Regions from separate parts of the Microbacterium sp. JC 701 genome, predicted to be linked through region 2. Evidence: riboswitches for the same ligand, from Rfam matches in the RefSeq annotation. Region 2 holds a riboswitch; the other holds the start of a gene.
The links. A riboswitch is a leader RNA that binds a small molecule or an ion and turns the genes downstream of it on or off. The one in region 2 is predicted to bind thiamine pyrophosphate.
Positions count from the first base shown of each region.

Region 1: linked by a shared signal. The riboswitch ahead of thiM (hydroxyethylthiazole kinase) and the one ahead of LPW41_RS15495 (ECF transporter S component) in region 2 are both predicted to bind thiamine pyrophosphate.

Region 1 is NZ_JAJNCV010000001.1:156-3,553, forward strand. It holds gene LPW41_RS00005 (SDR family oxidoreductase) at 262-927, shown strand; TPP riboswitch at 1,078-1,169, shown strand; gene thiM (hydroxyethylthiazole kinase) at 1,161-1,958, shown strand; gene thiE (thiamine phosphate synthase) at 1,958-2,602, shown strand; gene thiD (bifunctional hydroxymethylpyrimidine kinase/phosphomethylpyrimidine kinase) at 2,599-3,398, shown strand, end outside.
Region 2 is NZ_JAJNCV010000004.1:277,886-281,283, forward strand. It holds gene LPW41_RS15485 (energy-coupling factor transporter transmembrane protein EcfT) at 1-5, opposite strand, end outside; gene LPW41_RS15490 (ABC transporter ATP-binding protein) at 2-1,450, opposite strand; gene LPW41_RS15495 (ECF transporter S component) at 1,450-2,091, opposite strand; TPP riboswitch at 2,083-2,193, opposite strand; gene LPW41_RS17130 (D-alanyl-D-alanine carboxypeptidase family protein) at 2,231-3,398, shown strand, end outside.

The DNA.
Region 1 (3,398 bases), on a different contig from region 2:
CGCCGATGCGCTCGCCTCGAGCAGACGCGCCCGCGCCCGCGCCCGGCAGGCGCGCCTGCGCTGAGCAGCGGCACCCGCGGCCTCGCGCTCGCCTCGCCATCACACCCGCCAACGCCCGCCCGCATTCGTGCCCGGCAGCTGCGTCAGCGCTGGTGAGCGGCGCCCCCCGCGCTCGCCTCGCCATCGCCCTCGCTCCCCCACGCCCGCACCCGCCCGCACCCGCACCCGCACGCGCACGCGCACGCACCGTACGCTCGACGCATGCCTCTCGCCCTCGTCACCGGCGCCGCACGCGCGAACAGCATCGCGGCCGCGATCGTTCCGCGCCTCCGCGACGAGGGGTGGGATGTCGTCACGAGCGAGCTCGCCTCCGGCGACTACCCGTGCGACCTGGCCGATCCGGCGGCACCGACCGAGCTGATCGAGCGCATCGCCCGCGAGCGTGGCCCCCTGCACGCGCTGGTGCTGAGCCACGCCCACGACATCGAGAGCGGCATCCTCGACACCAGCGCCGAAAGCTTCGACACCCACGTCGCCGTGAACGCCCGGGCGTCTCTGCTGCTCATCGCCGCGTTCGCGCGGCAGGTCGACGAGACGGGCGGTGCCATCGTCGCCTTCACCAGCGACCACACCACCGGCAATCTGCCGTACGGCGCGTCGAAGGGCGCGCTCGATCGCATCGTGATCTCAGCGGCTCGAGAGCTCGGGCCTCGCGGCATCTCCGCGAACGTCGTCAACCCCGGCCCCATCGACACCGGCTGGATGGACGATGAGACCCGCGACGCCCTGACGCCCCATCACGCGCTCGGTCGCATGGGAACCCCGCGCGACATCGCCGGGATCACGGCGTTCCTGCTCTCCCCTCAGGGGCGCTGGATCAGCGGTCAGCTGCTCCACACCGACGGCGGGTTCTCGGCGCGGTTCTGAGGCCCGCGCCCGCTCCCGCGCGGGGCGGCGGTGGCCACGTCGCTCCGTTCCGGGGCGCAGCCGCCCCTGCCCCAGCACGTCCGACCCCTTCGGTATTCCTCACGTTCCGGCGCACGCGATCGCGGCCGCGGCCTTCGTGCTAGCGTCGCCCGCAGTGACACGGGGTGCCCGCCAGGGCTGAGAACACACCCGTCGAACCTGATCTAGTTCGTACTAGCGAAGGGATGTCGCGAATGGTCGTTCGCACGTCGTCGTCTCCGTCCACCCCCGCAGAGGCCCTCGAGGCCGTGCGCCGAGCCGCGCCGCTCACGCAGTGCATCACGAATGCGGTGGTGACGAACTTCACCGCCAACGCACTCCTGGCTCTCGGCGCGGCTCCCGCGATGTGCGACATCCCCGGCGAGGCCGGGATGTTCGCCGGGATCGCCGGGGGCGTGCTGGTGAACCTCGGCACCCCGACTGCCGAGCAGCGCGACGCGGCACGCGAGGCCGTCGTCGCCGGCACTCCCTGGGTGCTGGATCCGGTCGCCGTCGGAGCCCTCCCCGTGCGCACGGCGCTGGCGCACGAGTTGCTCGCGGCGCGACCGGCGATCATCCGCGGCAACGCCTCCGAGATCCTCGCCCTCGCGGGAACAGGGGCGGGCGGCCGCGGAGTCGACGCGACCGACTCCCCCAGCGACGCGCGTGACGCGGCCGTCGCCCTCGCAGGACGCACCGGCGCGACGGTCGCGGTGTCGGGAGAGATCGACCTGATCGTGGATGCCGATCGCGAGGCGCGGATCGTCGGGGGCAGCGCCCTGCTCACCCAGGTCACCGGAGGGGGATGCGCCCTCGGCGCGGCGATGGCCGCGTTCGCCGCCGTCACCGCACCGTTCGAGGCCGCCGTCGCTGCGAGCACCGTATGGGCGGCGGCGTCGGAACGCGCGGCCCGCTCCTCACGGGGGCCCGGCTCGTTCGCGGCGGCGTTCCTCGACGAACTCGCCGCCCTCAGCCCCGACGATCTCGAGGCACGTACCGGAGGCGGTCGATGATGCCCGACCTGCCGCTGCACCTCGTCACCGACCACCGCGTGCCTTTCCCCCGTCTGCGCGACATCGTCGATGCCGCGGTCTCTGCCGGAGTCACGGTCGTGCAGTTGCGCGACAAGATCGCGACGGGCGGCGAGCTCTTCGCCCGCACCCTCGACCTCGCCGACGTCATCGCCGGGCGCTGCGCCTTCGTCGTCGACGACCGCCTCGACGTGGTGCTCGCCGCACGCTCGCGCGGTGCGCAGGTCGACGGTGTCCACCTCGGCCAGAGCGACCTGCCCGTCGACGCCGCGCGAACCCTCCTGGGTCCCGCCGCCCTCATCGGCTGGACCGCCAACACCCCCGCGCACCTCTCGGTGGCACATTCCCTGCCCGCGCGGACCGTCGACTACCTCGGCGTCGGCGTGATCCGCGCCACGCAGACCAAGCCCGACCATCCCACTCCGCTCGGCATCGAGGGATTCGCCGAGATCGCGGCATCCACCCCTCTTCCCTGCGTCGCGATCGGCGGCATCGGCGAGGGCGACGTCGCGGCGCTGCGCGGGGCCGGAGCGGCGGGTGTGGCCGTCGTATCGGCCGTGTGCGCAGCAGACGACCCGGGATCGGTCGTCCGCGCCCTGCGCACCGCGTGGGCGGCCGACGCATGAGCGTGCGTGTGCTGAGCATCGCCGGCACAGACCCGACCGGCGGTGCCGGCGTGCAGGCCGACCTCAAGTCGATCGCCGCGTTCGGCGGATACGGCATGGCCGTGGTCACCGCTCTGGTCGCCCAGAACACCCGCGGCGTGCGTGCGGTGCACGTTCCTCCGACGGAGTTCCTCGAAGCGCAATTGCGAGCGGTGAGCGACGACGTCGAGATCGACGCCGTGAAGATCGGCATGCTCGGCTCGGCTCCGATCGTCGCGGTCGTCGATGCCTGGCTCGCGCAGGTCCGACCGCCCCTCGTCGTTCTCGACCCCGTGATGGTGGCCACCAGCGGCGACCGCCTGCTCGACACCGACGCCGAAGACGCCGTTCGGTCGCTCTGCCGTCGGGCCGATCTCGTCACCCCGAACCTCGCCGAATTGGCCGTGCTCGTGGGCGAGCCCCGCGCGACGACGTGGGACGCCGCCGTCGCTCAGGCCCGATCGTTGGCTGCGAGCGCGCAGACCCGCGTGCTGCTGAAGGGCGGCCATCTCGCGGGGGCCGAGAGTCCGGATGCCATCGTCGACGCGACCGGCGTGCACGAGGTCGCAGGGGTCCGCGTCGCCACCCGCCACACGCACGGCACCGGGTGCTCGCTGTCGTCGGCGATGGCCACTCTCGCCGCGTCCGGCCTGTCGTGGCCGGACGCGCTGACCCGCGCGAAGCGCTGGCTCACGGGTGCGCTCGAGAACGCCGAGCACCTGCACGTCGGACGCGGCAACGGCCCCATCGACCATCTGCACGAGCTGCGTCCGCACAT
Region 2 (3,398 bases):
CTCACGCGGCCTCCCCCAGGCGGATGCGGTGCTGCCCGAGATGGCGCACCACGTCGGCGTCGTGCGTGACGGCGACCACCGCGCGCCCGCGTGCGATCTCGCGTTGCAGCAGGGCGACGAGCTCGGTCCAGCCGCGACGGTCCTGACCGAAGGTCGGCTCGTCGAGCACGATCACTTCGGGCGAGGCGGCGAGCACCGTCGCCACCGATAGGCGCCTCTTCTGGCCGCCCGACAGGGTGAACGGGTTGGCGAGGGCGAGGGGGGCAAGGTCGAGTCGCTCGAGCAGTTCGTCGACGATCTGCTCGACCTGAGCCGCCGGCATCCGGAGCGCTCTCGGCCCCACGGCGAGCTCGTCGCGCAGCGTCGACGCCAGGAACTGGTGCTCGGGCTCCTGGAACACCGTGCCGATGCGCGTGAGCAGTTCGGTGGAGCGCCAGCGGGACGGGCGCCGGATGCCGCGGGCCGCGAGCCCCGCCGCGGCGGTCACCTCTCCGCGGACTTCGGGCAGGAGCCCCGCGAGGGTGAGCGCGAGCGTCGACTTGCCCGCGCCGTTCGGGCCCGTCACGACGGTGCCCGCGCCGGTGGGGACGATCAGGTTGAGGTCGGACGCGACGACGGTGCCCTTCTCGCGCCCGATGGCCAACGTCTCGGCCGTCAGCACGGCATCCGGATTCGACGAGGGAGCGGCGACCGGAAGCTCCACCGGGCGACCCGGGACCCACACTCCGGCGGCGGCGAGCGCGTCGCCATATTCCGCGAACACGCGATCGGGCGGGCCGTCGGCGATCAGCCCCCCGCCCGGCGCCAGCACCACGACCCGCGTCATGAGGTCGGCCCACACGGCGGTGCGGTGCTCTATCAGCACGAGCGTCGTGCCCTCGCGCGCGATGACGCCCTCGACGGCCGCGCGCACGTCGTCGACGCCGTCGGGGTCGAGGTTGGCGGTCGGCTCGTCGAGCAGCAGCAGTCCGGGGTGCATCGCGAGCACACCCGCGAGCGCGAGGCGCTGTTTCTGCCCGCCCGACAGCGCCTTCGTCGGGCGGTCGAGGGGCACGGTCAGACCGACGGAGGCCAGAGCGTGCGCCACCCGGTGGGGGATGTCGGATGCCGGCACCCCGAGGTTCTCGCACCCGAAGGCCACGTCGTCGCCCACCTTCGACAGCACGATCCCCGCCTCGGGGTCCTGCAGGACCAGGCCGATGCGTCCGCGTTGCCCCTCGGGCGCCCCGCCGTCGACGAGGATGCGCCCGGTCTGCTCCCCCTCGTCACTGCCTCCGAGCAGGCCCGCGAGACCGGCGAGCAGGGTCGACTTGCCCGCACCCGAGGCGCCGAGCAGCAGCACCCGCTCGCCGGGCTCGATGACGAGGTCGATCTCGCGCGTGGCGGGGAGCTTGCGACCGGCGTAGCGCCAGCCCCAGCCTTCGACGTCGACGCGCGCGGGATGCGGCATCAGACGTCGCGGCGGCGTTCCCGCCCGGCGGCGAAGCGGCTCAGCGCACCGGTGGCCGCCAGTGCACGCACGAGCAGCCAGCCGACCAGACCGGCCAGCAGCGCACCCGAAACCACGAGGGTGCCGAGGTAGATGAGGTTGAACTCGACGGTCTTGGCGATATTCGGCGACGACCCGACGAACAGCTCGTTCAGCCACGCGCCGACGCCCGCGCCGACTCCGGCGAGCATGGCGACCGGCAGGGTGAATCGCAGGTAGAGGAAGGCGAGGAAGATCAGCTCGGCGCCGAGGCCCTGAGCCAGGCCCGACACGATCGTGAGCGGACCCCACACGTTGCCGATGAGGGCCGAGACGACGGCGGCCACGAGCTCGACCAGCAGAGCCGCGCCGGGCTTGCGGATGATCAGCCCGCCGACGACGCCGCCGATCAGCCAGATACCGACCGCGAGGCCCCCGAGACCGGGAGTGACGCCGTCCATGGCGACGAACCAGAGGCCGCCGACAGTGTTCCAGGCCCAGAACACCAGGCCGATCGCGACGCCGAGCACGGCGGCGACGACGATGTCGACGACACGCCACCGCAAGCGGTCCGAGGCGACGACCGTCGAGCGGTTCGCGGGGGCAGACGTGGACGTGTGCATTTCTCTCCTCCCTGCGCCGGCATGATCCGGATCAGGTTCGACGGTCGAAGCGTGGATTCGCTTCCTCTCAGCCCGGCTCACCGGACTCCCGTGGGTTGTGGTGACGAGTATAGGGGCACGCCCGGGGTAGCGTGGGCGGGTGAGCGAGCAGATCCCGGAGTCGCGATGCGCGCCGCGGAACCCGGACGAGCCGCTCGCCGCTCCGGCGGAGTCGGAGCAGACTTCGGATGCCGCTTCCCCGGCCGATCCGCGGGCTGCAGGCGCCGTCGAGGCCGAGGCGTCCGAGGCCGGGGCTCCCGTTACCGCGAGTGCCGCCGACGCCGAGGCACCCCGGACCGGCGCTGCCGCCGTCGCACCGGCCGCCGAGGGCGCCGAAGCCGAGGCGTCCCCAGCCACAACCACGCAGCCGTCACCGGCGGACGCGACGACCCCGCCGCCGACGACCGACGCCTCGCCCGCGTCGACCGCCGCCGCGGCATCCGGAACCTCCACCGTCATCGGAGCGCTCGCGTGGGTCGACCCCCACCAGGCAGCCGCTCCGCGCCCCGCCCCGACCTTCGTCGTCTCCGGATCGACCCTTCGCGCGGGCGATCTGCTGGCCGGAGGGCGCCGGCGCCGCCTGCGTCCAGCCACCGTCGTTCCGCCGATCCTCCTGCTCATGCTGGTCGCGGCATACGTCGCCGCGACCCTGCTCTGGCCGTTGAACGCCGTGGCTCCGACCGTGCGCACCGTCGCCGCGCAGCCGACCGCCGCGCCCACGGCGAACCCCGCGTGGCCGGCGCAGGGCGAAGCGGCGATCGCGCTCGACGGCATGCCCGAGACGCTCTCGACTCCCGCGAACGCCCCCGAGTCGATCGCGAGCATCACGAAGGTCGTCACCGCCCTCGTCGTGCTCGACAAGCTGCCGCTGGCGCCGGGCGAGCAGGGTGGCACGTACGCCTTCACGCAGGCCGACAGCGCCGACTACTGGCAGTACCGGGCGCGCGGCGAATCGTCGCTCGACGTGCCCGTCGACGGCACGCTCACCCAGTTGCAGATGCTGCAGGGCATGCTCATCGCCTCCGCGAACAACTACGCGCAGCGCCTGTCGAACGACCTCTTCGGATCGGATGCCGCCTTCGCCGCCGCCGCGGGAGAGTACCTCGCCCAGCGCGGCATCGACGGCATCACGATCGTCAACCCGACCGGGATCGAGGCGGGCAACACCGCGACGCCCGCCGCCCTCATCGCCCTCGCCGAGCGCGCTCTCGCCAACCCCGTGATCGCCGAGATCGTGCGCACGCCCGAGCTGACGCTGCCGGGGGCGG